2 regions of the Caloramator sp. genome follow, and region 2 is predicted to be linked to the other one. Evidence: a T-box and tRNA genes for the amino acid it is inferred to sense, from the RefSeq annotation. Region 2 holds a T-box; the other holds one or more tRNA genes.
The links. A T-box is a leader RNA that pairs with one kind of tRNA and senses whether it is charged. The one in region 2 lies ahead of proS (proline--tRNA ligase), so its partner is inferred to be a tRNA-Pro.

Region 1: it encodes a tRNA-Pro, which carries the amino acid that the T-box ahead of proS (proline--tRNA ligase) is inferred to sense. The anticodon was not compared.

Annotation. Positions count from the first base shown of each region.
Region 1 is NZ_JAIHAO010000048.1:70-9,217, reverse strand. It holds gene JG776_RS11125 (RluA family pseudouridine synthase) at 1-858, shown strand, start outside; gene JG776_RS12450 (iron-sulfur cluster assembly accessory protein) at 894-1,196, opposite strand; gene JG776_RS11115 (nitroreductase family protein) at 1,527-2,027, opposite strand; gene JG776_RS11110 (hydrogenase small subunit) at 2,145-2,921, shown strand; gene JG776_RS11105 (nickel-dependent hydrogenase large subunit) at 2,922-4,220, shown strand; gene JG776_RS11100 (hydrogenase maturation protease) at 4,195-4,590, shown strand; gene JG776_RS11095 (phosphoenolpyruvate carboxykinase) at 4,678-6,420, shown strand; gene thiT (energy-coupled thiamine transporter ThiT) at 6,499-7,134, opposite strand; TPP riboswitch at 7,169-7,270, opposite strand; tRNA gene JG776_RS11085 (tRNA-Pro) at 7,428-7,503, shown strand; gene ndk (nucleoside-diphosphate kinase) at 7,558-7,956, opposite strand; gene JG776_RS11075 (HD domain-containing protein) at 8,232-8,969, shown strand.
Region 2 is NZ_JAIHAO010000002.1:83,689-92,836, forward strand. It holds gene asnS (asparagine--tRNA ligase) at 1-851, shown strand, start outside; gene JG776_RS01375 (ECF transporter S component) at 1,021-1,530, shown strand; gene JG776_RS01380 (DUF3842 family protein) at 1,843-2,256, opposite strand; T-box leader at 2,471-2,682, shown strand; gene proS (proline--tRNA ligase) at 2,755-4,197, shown strand; gene JG776_RS01390 (asparaginase) at 4,511-5,497, opposite strand; gene JG776_RS01395 (hypothetical protein) at 5,683-9,148, opposite strand, start outside.

The sequences.
Region 1 (9,148 bases), on a different contig from region 2:
AGAAAAGGGGAAATAAAAATAAATAATAAGAAACAGAGTGAAAAGTACATATTAAATGAAGGAGACATTTTAAATTTTAATATTGAAATAAATACAGCTAAAAATAAAGAACCTAAAAAGTTTTTAGAAATTGATTATGATTTTAAAGTTGCCTATGAAGATGAAAATATATTAATTGTTGAAAAAAGACCTAATCAATTAGTTCATCCAGATGAAGGAAATGAAATAACCTTAACAGATGAGGTATGGGCATACCTTTATGATAAGGGTGAATACAATCCTGATGAAGAAAAAACCTTTGCACCATCACCCTGCAATAGATTGGATAGAAACACAGAAGGTCTCGTTATTTTTGCAAAAAACTATGATTCACTAAAACAAATAAATGAAGCAATAAGATTAGGTGGAATACAAAAGATATATACCGCATTAGTTAAAGGCAAAATAGCAACTGGAGAATACATAGGATATATAACAAAAAACGAAAGAACTAATAAAGTAATGATATTAGATAAAAGAGTAAAAAACTCGAAGGAAATAATAACCAAAATATTGAATGTAGAATCTGTTGGTATTGCTTCGGTTATTGAAATTGATTTAGTGACAGGAAGAAGTCATCAGATAAGAGCTCATCTATCATATTTAGGTAATCCTATAGTTGGTGATCCAAAGTATGGAAACAGAAAGTTTAATAGTTTCTTCTTCAACAAATTTGGATTAAACCATCAACTTCTTGTTGCAAATAAATTAATATTTAAAAATATCGGTGGAAATTTAAAATATCTTGAGGATAAAGTAGTTACAATGAACTTACCACCATTATTTAAAAAGATTAAAAACGACCTTTTCAAGTTCTAAAAAAGTGCCATAAAATTTTATGGCACTTTTTTTCATTAGCAGGAACATCCACCTCTTGAATATAGCTGATCAACAACAAACCTCTTTCCAAAGAAAGAATTTCTGTAGTCAATTATAAAGCCCCTTGTATACCTTGAAAGCTCCTTATCAAATAAAACTTTAACTCCTTCAACTTCATAAACATTATCAGTATTCTTTTGCTCATCCAGAGCTAAACCAAAACTTGGGCCACCTCATCCAACACCTGCAATATAAACTCTAACTCCAATATTTTGGTCCTTTCCTTCTAACTTTTTCTTTAATTCCTCAGCAGCAGACTGAGTAATCTTTATTTCCATATTTCCACCTCCATATATACCCTATATAGGTATTTATACTATATTATATTATATTATCATTTAGAATAAATGTAAACAATTTTTATTTTTCTGTTTTGTTTTTTTCGTGCTCCTCCAGAGCACGCTCATTATAATATGGATTTACACCTCATCCACATCCAGTTCTATAAATATTTCCTGATTCTTTATAATCTTTATAAATTTCTTTAATTAGTTTTTTAAATTTTTCAAGTATTTCCATTATGTCACCCCCCTATACCATACATAGGTATTATAACATATAAAATAAGTAAACAAAAGGTGACTATCACCTTTTGTTTACTTATTTAATTACCATTTATTATAATGTACTCTGTTTTCATCATATCTGTCTGCTTCATCCTTATATTCATCTGGATAACCTACTGCAACTATTGAAAAAGGAACTATATTTGATGGTAGTCCAAACATTTTAACTATTTCATTTACTCTGGTCTCATTTGGATATACTCCAATCCATACAGTTCCAAGCCCTAAACTTACTGCCTCTAAAAGTATATTTTGTGTGGATGCTGATAAATCTTGTACCCAAAAACCCTCATATTTTTCCTTTGTTAAATCAGCACACACAAGTATTGCAACTGGTGCCTCCTTAAGCATTGTAGCGTGAGGGTGTGTATTTGCAATATTATTTAAAATATTTCTGTCATCTATAACTATGTAGTGCCAAGGCTGTTCGTTTCCTGCTGATGGTGCAGCCATAGCTGCATGCAATAGTTCATCAATCTTTTCCTTCTCTACAGGTTTTGATTGATATTTTCTTATACTTCTTCTCTTGAAAATTTCATCCATAGTATCACTCCTTCCTATAATTTATTTTTTCTCACAAAGTTTTTACTATACCTTGAATATATTTACTTCCACATTTCATAAAATCTATTAGATATTTTTAAAAAAAGGAGAATTAATATGAATCTTATTTGGCTTGAAACTAATGGATGTTCAGGAAACATTATATCATTTTTAAACAGCGAAAATCCCTCCTTTGAATTTATAAAACAAAGGGTAAACATAACCTTCAGCAACAGCGAAATGTACCCATTTGGAACAAAGGCTATGGATGCTTTCTTTGATACTATAGAAAAGGGAGGCTACATTCTTGTTGTGGAGGGAGCTATTTCTACAAAGGACAACGGAAATTATAACATAATCGGCTACTACAATGACAAATATATAACTGCACTTGAAGCTGTGAAAGTTGCTTCTGAAAATGCTAAGTTTATCATTTCAGCTGGTACCTGTTCCTGTTTTGGTGGGATTTCTGCCGCATTCCCAAATATTTCTGAATCAAAGGCATTGAGCGAAGTAATTCCTAACAAAAAAATAATAAAGATGCCTGGCTGTCCTGTATCTGGAAACTGGATGGCATCTCTACTATTAAATCTTATCGAAGGAAATCAAATAGAATTAGACCCAATAGGAAGACCTATCTACCTCTATGGAAATACAGTCCACGATTTTTGTGAGAGAAGAACCTTTTTTGAAAGAAATATATTTGCTAAAAGAGTTGGAGACGTAGGTTGCTACTTAAAGATTGGATGCGTTGGTCCCTCAACTAAGGCACCCTGTCCATATACAAGATGGAATGGATATATAAAGTGGCCAATTGGTGTAAATTCACCTTGTATTGGTTGTTCTTCAAAGGATTTCCCTAACTATACATTATTTAAGGAGGATGAAGTGTAAATGGAAATAGTTTTAAGTCCTATAACCAGAATAAGTGGTTTTTTAACAATAATAGCACAGGTAGATGACAATATTGTTGTAGATGCTAAGTGTAAAGGAACAATGTTTAGAGGATTTGAAAAATTACTTATAGATAAACATCCTCTTGATGCAGTTTATTTGACACAGAGAATATGCGGTATTTGCTCTTCTGCCCACAGTATTGCATCAAGTCGTGCTCTTGAGGATTGTTCTTCACTAATAGTTGATTATAACAGCAAAATTATTAGGAACATTATACACGGTTTTGACATACTCCAAAACCATATTAGACAATTTTATTTATTTTCCATACCCGATTTTGTAAATATAGAAACAGAAAACTTTAAAAGCAAAGTTCCAAGAGATTTAGAAATAAAAATAAGCGATAATTATATTAAATCCCTATATTATTCAACTTTAGCTCATCAGGGATTAAGTATATTAGGTGGAAAAGCTCCACATAATCACGCAATTGTTTTTGGAGGAGTTACAACAAAACTTAATCAATATGAATATTCAAAGGCAGTTGAAATAGCTGATGAACTCTTGAGTTTTTGTCAATATATGCTTGAGGACTATTATATTATAGAAAAATATTATAATGAATATTTTGATATTGGTGATTCTGGTAGTAACTATTTAAGCTTCGGACTATTTGATGACACTCCTGAGTTTAGTATATGTAGCAGTGGAGTTTTAATCAATAAAAAATACAATGAATTAAACCTAAACGATATAGAGGAATATGAAGTAATAGATGATATTTCTTTTATAAAGGCTCCAAGATATTTAAATCAATCTATTGAGGTAGGTCCTCTATCCAGAAATTGTATCAAAAACGGATGGGTTAAAAGTTCTACCTTAAGTCGAATTAAATCAAGGGTTTATGAAGCAAAATCTATTGCAGAAAATGTAAAAAATATGCTCAAGGAGGTATCAATAAATAAAAACACCATAAGCAAAGATGTATTAGATGGAACCGGAATAGGTACTACAGATACAATAAGAGGTGCTCTTTACCATAGCGTAGAGATTCAAAATAAAAAAATAAATCAATATAATATAATAACACCATCAGCATTTAACCTATCACCTACATATAATGGTATTAAAGGTCCTCTTGAAAGAGCTCTTATTGGGACTTATATTGAAGACACTTCAAATCCAATTGAAATTATAAGAACCGTTCACTCCTTTGACCCCTGTGTATCTTGTGCAACTCACTTAGTAAGTAAAGATGGAGTGTTATTAAATGAAAACCATTTTGTGCATAGGTAATATTCTGATGCAGGATGATGGGATAGGTATTGTAATTGGACATATACTTAAAAAAAAGGGAATAGACTGTATAATATGTGAAACAGATATCGCCTATATAAACGATTTATTAAATGAATTTGACGACGTAATTATAGTAGATGCCATCGACTTTAATCTACCTGCAGGAAGATCTATTATAATACCTCAATTTGAATATAAACCTCTTTATAACTTTCATCATGATATATTATTTTACAAAAATAAAAAAATAACACTATATGGAATACAAGTTGAATCTATAGGAATAAGCATAAGTATATCAAAAAGCTTGCGTTCTAATCTTAAGTTATATGTAGATGAAATCATAAAACTTTATAAATCTAAATAAAATATCTATTAAATCATTGACAAGCACTAAATAATAATTGTATAATAATTGCAAGATTCAATTTCGAAACTTTCACGGAGGTCTTTTATGTATAAGTCATTTTCATTAAGCAACAACAAAGCAATGATCAACTTTTCTTCCTACTACTGCGACTCCTACGAAAAGGTGCTCGATAGCGAAGGATTTTGTAAGGTATTATCCTCATATCTTTCAAAATCCAAAAATGCAAATACTAAAACCTACAGATTTATATCAGATAAATTAGGCACTGATGACCTAACAATTATAAACAAAGAAGTTATCTCACTTTTTAAATTACTTTCTATTATGAACCTTGATGAAATAATAAAAATAAACGAAAAATACAACACATTTTCAAATTATAAAGATGAACTTATTGATTTTGTTGAAGACCTATATAGATACTGGCGTAAGATTGAAAGATACACACTAATATTTAACAATAAAATAACCGAAGGACTTGAAAAAACTCGCTTTATTGAGGCAAACCAAGATTTTTCTAATTTAATTCTATCACTATATAGAAAAGTTGAAGAAAATATACTGCAAATAACCCCAAATGTATATAGACAACTCCCAGCAGGAGGCAACGCAGGCCTTGTTTTAAGCAATAATGACTGGAAAATTCCCCCTCTGTATGAGCCACTAAAGAACATTCCTTTTATTGAAAATATCTTGCTTGATCCCCCCTTCATTGTATATCCTAAGAAGAACAAGCGAGAAGGAACATTTAAGGAAGTATTTGAAAATCCAATAAAAGATTGCAAGGTTACAACAAGGCACTGGTTTTGCTTTCCTGCTAAAGTTGGGGATTTATTAGCCTATATCTATTTTCATAGAGATTTTATGTCTCACGGAATTTCACTTTGCAATTTGTTTGAAATTGCAAAAAAGGAAGAATACCAAGGTAAAAAACCGGATATAGTATATGTATTTGGTGCAAGATGCAACTCTAATGAAACAAAAAACGTATTTTATAATGATATAGAAAACGACATTATGCTTGGTTTAGTTTCTTATAGCGATGAGATAGATTACTTTGGATATATGAAGAAGATGACATTAACTCTTCATAATTTAATTATGCTAAAGAGGGGTTATCTACCACTACACGGAGCTATGGCAAATATTACATTAAAAAACGGCAAGCAGGCTAATGTAATTCTTATTGGAGATAGTGGTGCTGGTAAATCTGAAACCCTTGAGGCTATTAGAAATCTTAAAGCAAACTTTGTAAGTGAGCTATCTATAATATTTGATGATATGGGAACAATTAGACTAAAGAATGATGATATTCTTGCCTATGGTACTGAAATAGGTGCCTTTGTAAGACTTGATGACCTTGACCAAGGTTATGCCTTCAAAGAAATAGATAGAAGTATTTTTATGAATCCTGATAAAACAAATGCAAGACTTATAATACCAGTATCAAGCTATAAGGAAATTATAAAAGGCCAAAAAGTTGATTTATTCTTATATGCCAATAATTATGATAAGGTTGAGGATGGCAATTCTATAGAATTATTTACTGATGTTGAAAAGGCAATAGATGTTTTTAAATCAGGTAAAAGGCTTGCAAAAGGAACAACAAATGAAGTAGGTCTTGTCTCATCATACTTCGCAAACCCATTTGGACCACTTCAATGGCAAGATAGATCTGACGAATTAATTGAAATATATTTTAAAACCCTATTTGATAAAGGAATAAAGGTTGGTCAAATAAAAACACAGCTTGGAATAAAAGGTTTAGAAAAGGAAGGACCAACCCTTGCTGCAAAAGCTTTATTTGAATTAATAAATAACCTATAAGAGTTTCCCCTTCATGCGATTTATATAAAACAGAAGAATCCGTGAACATATTTTGTTCACGGATTCTTTGTAATTTAATCAACATCTTTCAGTAGATAGCCTATTTATTGCATTTTTAAATTGTGGTATAAACCCTATTACAATGCATAAAATAAGGTCTGGTAATAGATAAGTTAAATTATATACTAATGAATATATCAATACATTTTGTCCTTCAGGTGCATAGGAAGCAAAGAATATAACCCCTGAAATTACGTGGAAGAACAGCCTTCCAACCCCTCCTAACACCATACCAACAGGTATATTTTTTCTTGATAAACCAGCAAGCCCTAACGCTCCAAAGGCAAGTGGATAGTCTATTATAACCTGTGCCCAATGAACAATATAAGGCTCTTGTATAAATTGAAGTATCCCATAAATTGCACCTACAATTACTCCATCCTTCACTCCATAAGTATATGCAAATATAAAAAGAGGTATTAAACTTCCAAGTGTTATAGAACCACCTTGTGGAAGTTTAAAAATCTTAATGTAGGATAACACAAAGGAAAGGGCAATACATAGACTTGCTGTTGTTATTTTTCTTGTATCAAATTTCTTCTCCTTAGTATTAGATTTGTTTAGATAGATTGATGCAACGGCAATAAGCACCAACGCCCCAAGAATTGCCCAAACATAGGGCTTAATCTTTAAAAGTCCTTCAAAAAATTGCATAAAAAAACCTCCTTTTTTTTCTACAGACGCAAAAAGGAGTACTTTTCCGCTTCCCTTCGCTGGCATTACCCAGTTCAGGTTCTAAGGGTCGAAGGTTTTACCTTCCTCTCAGCCTAAGGCTCCCCCAGCGTCTGAGATATTTTTTTCAATATAATTATACTATTCTGACGGTTAAAATACAACTAATATCTCTAAAAATTGTATTTAATCATAAAATAAGATACAAGGGAATTTATTCTAATAAGTATTGATTTATTTTAAAATTAGATTTATAATATATGTGTCAAATATATCTGGGTGTGGCGCAGATGGTAGCGCGCAAGAATGGGGTTCTTGAGGCCGCTGGTTCAAGTCCAGTCACCCAGACCAAAAGCCTTGGCATATGCCAAGGCTTTTTCCATCATAAATAACATCTTAGGGAAACTATTCAAACCAAAGCTTTATTTCTCTTTCAGCTGAATCTTTGCAATCAGAGGCGTGAACTAAATTATATGTATCTTTATATGCAAAATCCCCTCTTATTGTTCCAGGCAGTGCATCTTGATATTTTGTTGCACCATTTATATTTCTTACACATTTTATTGCATTTTCACCCTCTATTATCATAGCTATAACCATTCCAGATGTTAAGTATTTTATAAGCTCCTCAAAAAACTCCTTTCCCTTATGTTCTTCATAGTGCCTCTCCACCAATTCCCTTGTTGGAAATACAGACTTTATCGCTTTAATTTTTAGCCCCTTCATCTCATACCTTTTTATTATTTCTCCAATTAGTCCCCTTTCTACGCCATCTGGTTTAATTAAAACTAATGTTTTTTCCATTTTTATCCCTCCAACCTAATATTTATGTGTAAAGTTTATAAATTTAATGTATAATATTAACGAGGTGATTTTATGCAAAATTTATATCCAAACGAAAAAATAGAAAATCAACCTATTGTAGTAAGAAAGATTGAAAAAAAATAGGTCAAAATAATAAAGGATATTATCATCTTCAAATAAGTTCTGGTATAAAAAACTATGATGCTAAGATTTGGAACGATAGTCCTGATATTGCAGAAAAAATACTACCTGGATGCTTTGCCTATATCTCAGGTGTGGCTAAAGATTTCAAGGGAACCCTTCAAATTCATATAAATAAAATAGAAAAAATAGATAATCCAAGCCAAGAACTAATAAATAAAGTTATACCATCCTGTTATCTAAATAGCGAACAAATAGAAAAAGAACTATTTGAAATAATTGATACCATAAAAAATCAAAAAATAAAACAGCTATTAAATAATATATTTACAAACGATAATATTAAGACTTCTTTTTTAAAGAAGGCAGCAGGTGCAGAGATACATCACGCATACATAGGTGGTCTTGCACAACATACTATTGAAGTTGCAAGAATTGTAATTAATTTTACACAAATATTTCCATATGTCAACTATGATATTGCCGTAGCTTCTGCACTACTGCACGATATCGGAAAAATAATTGAGCTATCAGATTTCCCTGAAAACAAATATACAACAAGGGGAAAACTTATAGGACATATAAACATTGGAATTGAAATACTAAATAGCTTTATAGCAAAGATACAAGATTTTCCTCAAGCCTTAAGGTATGAACTTGAACACTGCATACTTTCTCACCACGGAACCTTAGAGATGGGTTCACCAGTTCTTCCTATGACTCTTGAGGCAATAGCTGTTCATAATGCAGATAAGGCAAGTGCTGAAATTAACGCCTTCCATCTTGCAATAGAAAGGGATGCAGGAACAGACGCTTGGACGGACTATAACCCAACCTACAAACGTGCTATAAAAAAATCTATAAATATATAAAAGCTAATCCATAGGATAATAGTCTTACGACTTGAAGATTTTGATAAACCTACTTTGTTAACTAAAGTATGAAAAAGCCCCATAAAAGGATTTCAATAGGCTCTTTCAAGAGCCTTAGCAATTCTTGCTTTTCGATTTTGAAAAAAGTTCGTAATTCGGCACAGGACGTGCCGAGCCGA
Region 2 (9,148 bases):
TAAACAATATTCCAAGAAAAGAGGATGGAAGCATAGATTTTTCAGAGGATTTCTTTGGAAGAGAGGCAAACCTTACAGTTAGTGGTCAGCTTGAGGCAGAAATTTTTGCCCTTGCGTATAAGAAGGTATATACATTTGGACCAACCTTTAGAGCAGAAAATTCAAATACAGCAAGACACGCTTCAGAGTTTTGGATGATAGAGCCTGAAATGGCCTTTGCTGACTTGAATGATTATATGGATACAGCAGAGGATATGGTTAAGTATATAATAAGCTATGTACTTGAAAATGCACCAGAGGAAATGGAATTTTTCAATAATTTCATAGACAATACATTATTGGATAGATTAAACAATGTGTTAAATTCAGAGTTTGCAAGAATAACATATACAGAAGCTATTGACCTTTTAAAGAAATCAGGAAAAGAATTTCAATATCCTGTTGAGTGGGGATGTGACCTTCAAACAGAACACGAAAGATATATAACAGAAGAAATATTTAAAAAGCCTGTGTTTGTAACTAACTATCCAAAGGATATAAAGGCCTTTTATATGAGATTAAATGACGATGGTAAGACTGTTGCAGCGGCAGACCTTTTAGTTCCTGGTGTTGGAGAAATAATAGGTGGTAGCCAAAGAGAAGAAAGATATGATGTTTTAGTTAGAAGAATTGAAGAGCTTGGAATGAGAAAAGAAGACTATTGGTGGTATTTAGAGCTTAGAAAATATGGAGAAACAAAGCACGCTGGATATGGTCTTGGATTTGAAAGAATGATTATGTATTTAACAGGAATGGGCAATATTAGAGACGTTATACCATTCCCAAGAACACCAGGAAATTGTGAGTTCTAATATTGAAGTAGAAATTAATATATATTATAATAAAGAGGAAGTCACGAAGGCTTCATAAGCGTTCCTTTATTAATAACATTAGCTTACCACGAAGGTAGGGCGTTTTGCTCTACCTTTTTTTATTTTTTAATAACAAATATAACTTATTACAATTTAAGGGAGGGTTCTTATGTCAAAAACAAAAAAATTAGTACTTTCAGCATTATTTTTAGCACTTGGTCTTCTTATACCAAGCATATTTCATATGAGTGGTCTTCCAGGTAATGTATTCTTACCAATGCACATACCAGTTCTACTTTGTGGGTTTATATTAGGAGAAAAGTATGGTGCACTTATTGGATTTGTTACTCCATTTTTAAGTTCAATACTAACTGGTATGCCGCCTATTTATCCTGTTGCTGTTGCTATGGGCTTTGAGCTTGCAACCTATGGATTTATATCAGGATATTTATACAAGAAGATAAGGGTAAATTTATTTGTATCATTGATTTCTGCTATGCTTCTTGGAAGAATAGTTTCTGGTGCTGCAAATTATATTCTTTTAACATCAATGGGAAAAAAGTATGTTCTAAATATGTTTATAACTGCATCCTTTGTAAAATGTATTTGGGGAATTATCATTCAGCTTATTGTAATTCCTTTTGTTGTAAAAATGATTGAAAAGTATAATCTTGTATAAAATAGGGAGATGTATTTGCTTCTCGGATTGTTGAAAAAGTCATATATTGATTAGCCCCATGAAGGATTTCTTGGGCATTCGTTCATTTCGCTAAGCAATTCTAAGCTTTTATTTGTTTGAAAAAGTCCTACCCTCGCGATGCCCTCGTCCTGATGGCCGCTCGGCTCGGCACGTCCTGTGCCGAATTACGGACTTTTCTAAAGTCGAAAAGCCAAGAATTGCTAAAGCTTATGAAAGAGCCTTTTGAAATCCATTCATGGGGCTTTTTCATACTTTAGCTAATAAGTAGGTTTGTCTACAATTTAAAGGGAGCTATATTTGCTCCCCTATTTTTTCTATAAATACCTCTATGCATTCCTTTATAGATAAATCCTGTGTATTAGGTATATATATGCCGTGTTTTTGAAGAGGAATGATTAATTTTGTTGCAGGTGAATTAAATATTGCCTTTGAAACTGTGGATGTAACTTCTCCACAGATTCCCCCAGCACAAAGTATTCCAATAGGTCCAATAATAAAGTCTATCTGATTATTGAGTATATATTCACTTATGTTTTTACTTCCTATAATTCCTTCTTCTGCACCAGATTTTATCATATTCTTAAGTGCAGTTTTATTAAGACCTAAAGCAACAACTTTAACTTTATCTTCAAACTCTTTCTTTATTTTTTTTATAACTGCCTGACCAATTCCAGCACCTTGTCCATCAACGACTGCAATTATCATATGACCACCTCATAACTATAATACTATAAAAAATAAATAATATGAATAAAAACTTGAAAACAAGATTATAATTTATATAACATAAATATAATAATCGTAATTATTATAATTTAGATTTGAAGATGATAGTATGTTCTATGATAGTGAAATTTAATTTATTTAAAAAATGTTGCAAACACACTAAAATATGATAAAATAATATAGAAATAGAATATTTAAGACTATGATGAGGAATAGTAAAAATTAGTTCCTTTTCAGAGAGGGAATGGTTGGTGTGAATTCCTAAAGGACTGATTTTGAACCCGCCTCTGAGTCCTGCACCGAACTTAAGTAGGCTGCAGCGGTTTTTCCGTTATCAATTTGAGAGAATATGCATTTGCATATTAATTAGGGTGGTACCGCCGAAAGTTTGCCTCGGTCCCTTTTTAGGGATTCGAGGCTTTTATTTATGTAAAATAAAGGTTTAAACTTATACATAAAAAATAAGGAGGAGATAATATGGCAAAGGAAAAGGATAAAAAGCTTGTTGAAGCGATAACATCAATGGATGAAGATTTTGCACAGTGGTATACAGACATAGTTAAGAAGGCTGAACTTATCGATTATTCAAGCGTAAAGGGATGTATGATTATAAGACCATATGGATATGCAATATGGGAAAATATTCAAAAAGATTTAGACGCAAGATTTAAGGAAACAGGACACGAAAATGTTTATATGCCTCTATTTATACCAGAGAGCCTCTTAAGAAAGGAAGCAGAACACGTTGAAGGTTTTGCACCAGAGGTTGCTTGGGTAACACATGGTGGAAGTGAAGAGTTAGCAGAAAGACTTTGTGTTAGACCAACATCAGAAACTCTATTCTGTGAGCATTTTTCAAAGATAGTTCAATCATATAAAGACCTTCCAAAGCTATATAACCAATGGTGTTCTGTTGTAAGATGGGAAAAGACCACAAGACCATTTTTGAGAACAACTGAATTCCTATGGCAAGAGGGACATACTATCCACGCAACAGCAGAAGAGGCAGAGGAAGAAACAATTAGAATGTTAAATATATATGCAAAACACTGTGAAGAAGTACTTGCAATACCAGTTATAAAGGGAAGAAAGACAGATAAGGAAAAGTTTGCTGGTGCTCAGGCAACCTATACAATTGAGAGTCTAATGCATGACGGAAAGGCTCTACAAACTGGAACTTCTCACTATTTTGGAGATAATTTTGCTAAGGCATTTAATATAAGATATCTTGATAAGAATGGTCAGCTTCAATATGTTCATGAAACATCTTGGGGAGTTACAACAAGATTAATTGGTGCAGTTATAATGGTTCACGGTGATGATAATGGACTAAAGCTTCCACCAAGAGTAGCACCAATTCAAGTTGTAATAGTACCAATTGCACAGCATAAGGAAGGAGTACTTGATAAGGCAAATGAACTAAAGGAAAGGCTTTCAAAGGTTGTTAGAGTTAAACTTGATGATTCAGATAAGATGCCAGGTTGGAAGTTCGCAGAATATGAAATGAAGGGTGTCCCTGTAAGACTTGAGGTTGGACCAAAGGATATAGAAAAGAATCAAGTTGTGCTTGTAAGACGTGACACAATGGAAAAGATTATAGTTTCAATGGATAACTTAGAACAAGAAGTATTAAAGCTTCTTGATGATATACACAACAATATGCTTGAAATGGCAAGAAAGAATAGAGATGAGCACACTTATGTAGCAACAAATATGGATGAATTTAAGGATATAGTTGAAAACAAGCCAGGATTTATAAAGGCTATGTGGTGTGGAGATAGAGAATGTGAGGATAAGATAAAGGAAGAAACAGGTGCAACTTCAAGATGTATACCATTTGAGCAAGAAACTTTAAGTGACAAGTGTGTATGCTGTGGAAAGCCAGCAAAGCATATGGTTTATTGGGGAAGAGCATATTAAAAAAGTTCCATAAATAGTATTTAAGAATATTAATAAGCATATTTATTAGATGAAATTTGAAGAAGCCCCATAAAGGATTTTATATATGGCCCTTTTATAAGCCTTAGCAAATCTTGCTTTTCGACTTTGAAAAAGTTCGTAATTCGGCACAGGATGTGCCGAGCCGAGCAGTCATCAGGACGATGACATTGCGATGGTAGGACTTTTTCAAACAAAGAAAAGCTTAGATTTGATTGGCAAAATAAACGAATGCCTAAGAAATCCTTTATGGGGCTAATTTATAAATACTCCAAGTATTTTAAAAGTAGTTTTTTTAATTATATAGCTCCATCTCAAATATCCTTTTTATCTCATTTAAATCCTTTGTTTTACTTAGTGCTACAATTAGTTTTATTCTTGCTTTTTGTCCTGGTAGAGTATCACCAAATATTACGCCTAAATTTCTAAGTTCGCGTCCACCACCTGGATATCCATAGCTGTCAAGGACACGTCCTTCAAAACATCTTGAAACAACTACAACTGGAATTCCTAAGTCAATGGCCTTCTTAATCCCTGATACCATATTAGGAGGTACATTTCCTCTTCCCATTCCCTCTATTACCAATCCATCTGTTCCTTTTTCAATACAGTAATCTATTAAAGTGGAATCCATACCTGTCACGCATTTGATGAGCTGAACATTTGCATTTACATTGTCTATTTCGATATGTTGTTTTCTAATGCTGTTGCGATAGAATATGACCTTATTGCTGTCTATTATTCCAATTGGACCAAATAAAGGTGATTGAAATGCATTTAAACTCATTGAATTTCTCTTTGTAACTTCACTTGCACAGAAGAGTTCATCATTAAAGCATACAAGAACTCCTCTTCCTTTTGCCTCTTCTGAAATTGCTGTACAAATTGATGCTGCAAGGTTTGCAGGGCCGTCATATCCAAGCTCTGAACTATTACGCATAGCTCCTGTTACAATTATTGGCTTTTCAGAGTTTATAGTTAGGTCTAAGAAGTAGGCAGTCTCCTCCAGAGAGTCTGTACCGTGGGTTACTACAACACCTGATATGTCATCTCTATCAAGTATCTGCTTTATGTACTTTGATAGTTCAAGCATTTTTTCAGGAGTCATATGTGGTCCTGGAAGTTTAGAAAAAGTAAAGCTTTCAATTGAGGCAAAACCTTCAATACCAGTTACCATTGCCATTATTTCCTCTGAACTTAAGCTTGGTACTGCAGCCTGAAGTTTTGGATCTACCTTCATTGAAATAGTACCGCCATTAAATATAACAGCTACTTTCTTCATAAGTTTACCCCCTATAGACTTATTCTAATTTTATTATATATCATATATTTTTTTTATGCTACATTATATTTATGGTAGTTGTTAATGTAGTTTATAATGAAATTTACTGTATAATTTGAAACTTCGAGTGCATAGTAAATATCCTTTTTTAAAAACCCCCCTGAAAATCTTCAGGGGGTATAAGTTTAATTTACGTTATTTAATTCTAATATCTTTTTAATAGATACTCCACGGCTTCCAGAACCTTGGTTGTTTATTATAACAGTATTGGATTTTATACCTTCAAATACTATATCCGACTCTGGAGAAAGCTTAAATGTTAGTTTTGCATTGTTTTTTATAGTTCCTTGGGCTCTTCTTAGTATTTTTACTTTAAATATAAATGTTCTTGTTTCTCCTACGCCCATACTGTCAATATCAATATAGACTATTCCATCGCTTGGTTCACCTGTGTGGGTTACTGTACCTTCTGCATAGACAACTTCAATAAATTTTAAATCATCGTTTAGAATATCGCTTACATTTACATTATAAATTGGATATGGTCCACTGTTTGTAATAACAAGTCTATATTCAACAAGCTGCCCAAGTGAACCTACGATGTTATTGGTTGTAAACTCCCCTTGTTTTGTTAAATTTCTCTGTTCCTTTGATAGACTAATCTCTGAGTTTGTTACATAAATGTTTGTGCAAATCTGAATTCCAGGGCCTATTTCCTCAGAGGATAGATACCATACTCCATAGGCACAGTTTTGCTGGGTATCTATTAAGGTTATAGGGTCTGGGTTTGCACTTAAAATAGATACATCAAAGGCATAGTTATAATATTCGTCCTCTTCTGCATAGGCATAAGGTACAACAGGGAAAACAACCCTTTGGGCTTCTACTAAAACGGGTTCTATTGGCTGTCCCATTAAAGTTGCATTTCCAACGTAGGTTTGGCCTATAGGGAGTATATCAGTAAACTGACCATTTACTATACTTGTTCCCTTTGGAAGTTTAAAGGTTACAGTGTATCTTATGATAGTTCCTACTGTAGTGTAGTATATATCTGCAATTTTACTAACTTCAATATCAGGGAATTTTTGAATAACTTCGTTGGTATCTTCTTTTGGATAGGTTATTGGGGTTGTATTGTTTGTGGAGTATATAAAGCTTCCTTTATTTTTAGAGAATCCACCTGCAGGAATACCTCCCACAACTTTAACCCTAAATATTAGAGATTTTACGGTGTTTACTGGAAGTTCATCAATTGTCCATTCAATTTTGCGTACAAGGGGCAGATAGTTGACTGTTCCAATAGGTGCATCATAGTATCCTGTATATTCTAAATAGGGTGATATATAATCTTCAATTACAATATTGTAGGCAGATGATGAACCGAAGTTGTGGACTGTTAATCTAAACTCAAGTATATCATCGGCTAAAACAGGCATTGTATCTGTATTATAACCTGTCTCTTGAGTAATATTTCTATGGGTTTTAGCAACAAATACAAATGGTCTTGTTATTTCAACATCTACATATTTTTCTATTTCAGGGCTTAATGTTCCTTCTTCATCTATTTCACTTGTTACTTTAACGATATTTCTTTGAGTTTCAACATAAGGTTCTGAGTTGTTTCCATCAAGCACCCTTGCATTAAATGTTATTGTTATTGTTTTCTCCTCTAATGTTGCATCAACAAGTGGAATGTTAAATATGATATCACCATTAGAAAATATAGGAGTTAATGTTGTAGAGTTATAACTTGCAGGTCCTAAATAAATTTGTTTAGATGGCAGAGTATCTATTATGCTTATATTTTTAGCCTTTGTTCCATAGGGCACAGTTATTTCTATAAAGTAGGTTATTATATCTCCAACCTTAAAGGTATTATCTGATGCATATTTTAAAACACCAAGTTCACCTAAAACGGCATAGACAGTATTTGAAGTCTTTGGGCCATAGTAAACAAGAGGTGTTGCACCTTGTATAGCAAAGGTTGCATTAAAGCTATTTGGAATTCTTTGTCCTGTAAATGCATCAGAGTTTACAATAAGGGCAATCACTGCTTTGTATTCGGTACCTGAAGGAATTGATGGTATAGTCCATTCTAAGTTTCCTGAAGAAACATTTAGTGTTCCTGTGTCAACTGAAATTGTATCTACAAATGATAATAGAGGATCTATTGTTTCGGTTGCAACCACATTAACAAGTGCATAGCTGTTGGGGTTATATACCTTAAGTTCATAATATACTAAGTCTCCAACGTTAACCTTTATATCATCGGTTGTAAATGGATTAGATGGATTGGTTGTTACATTATTTTGGGATTTTGTTAATATTAGGTTTGCGTTTGATACATAAACGGTTGAGGTTGCTGTTTGCTGTGGACCACTTGGACCAAGTGGAGTGTATTTCCAATCAAGTGTAGCAGTATTTATTTGTCCTTGCTGAGGAGGTGCTGTGATATTGTTTACCTTTGCTCTGAACTTGTATTCAATGGTGACTTCTGCTAATTGGGCATCTATTTCAGTTTCAACAGGGAAGGTTAAAGTGGCAGCACCAAGATTTACACCATTTTTAGTTAGAGTAAATGGAACATAGCTCTGCTCTATTGGTAGTATATCGTTTACAGTTACATCATATATCTTTACTCCAAGTGGAACTGATACGTTTATTGTATATTCAACTTCTTCACCAACAAGGGCAGCATTTTTATCTACCTTTTTTGTAATCTCAGGGTAGGCGTAGTTGAAGGTTACTTTATTTGATAAAGCAGGGCCTAAAGTTTTTGGATTTATTGTATTTGTATCATATAGGCTCTCTGCAAAGTTTTCAACAGCCTCACCCGGTGTTGGAATTGAGTTTACTATGCAGGAGAATATAAGTGTTTTTGTCTCCCCAACTGTTAAAGTAGATTCAGTCCAAGTAACTGTACCAGCAATGTGAGTTACAGTACCTGTTGGTGGAGGAGGTACTACTGAAGAAAATATTAGATAGCTTGAAAGTATATCGGTTGTTATAATATTAAAGGCATCTGCTAAACCATCGTTTGTAATTGTTAGTTTATAGTGTATTTCATCTCCTGCCTCAACATCAAATATAGGATTTTTGGTGAAATCTCCACCCTTTGTTGCATTCTTTTGCCACTTTTCAATTTTTATATGAGGGCTTCTAACTTCAACATCTACAAAGGTTGAAACGATAGGTGCAGATTGGCCTCCTTCAGTCAAGTTCCATTTTATAGAAGCACTATTTCTTTGCATTTCTGAATAAGGTTCTTCTGTTTTTCCATCTCTAACAATAGTTTTAAAGGAGTATATTAGAGTTGTTGGTCCATATATTGGAGCTGTTTCTTGATAGGTTATTGTATTTCCTACAACTGTTGGAGCTACAGGGATTGTATTTCGTGTAAAGCTACCTAATACATATTCCTGTTTTGTTGGGAAAACATCAGTCAATAACAAATTGTAGGCAACAATATTTTCAGGGACAGGAATGGTTATAGTATAGTTTATTTCATCTCCTATCTTTGCAGGATTTGGTACAGCCTCCTTGGTGATAGTGAGTGCAGGTATATTTATGGTTGTAGTATTTGAATCTGCATTATAGGTTACAGGATTTACGTCATTTGAATCATAGGTTGAGGTTGCCTTGTTTGTTATT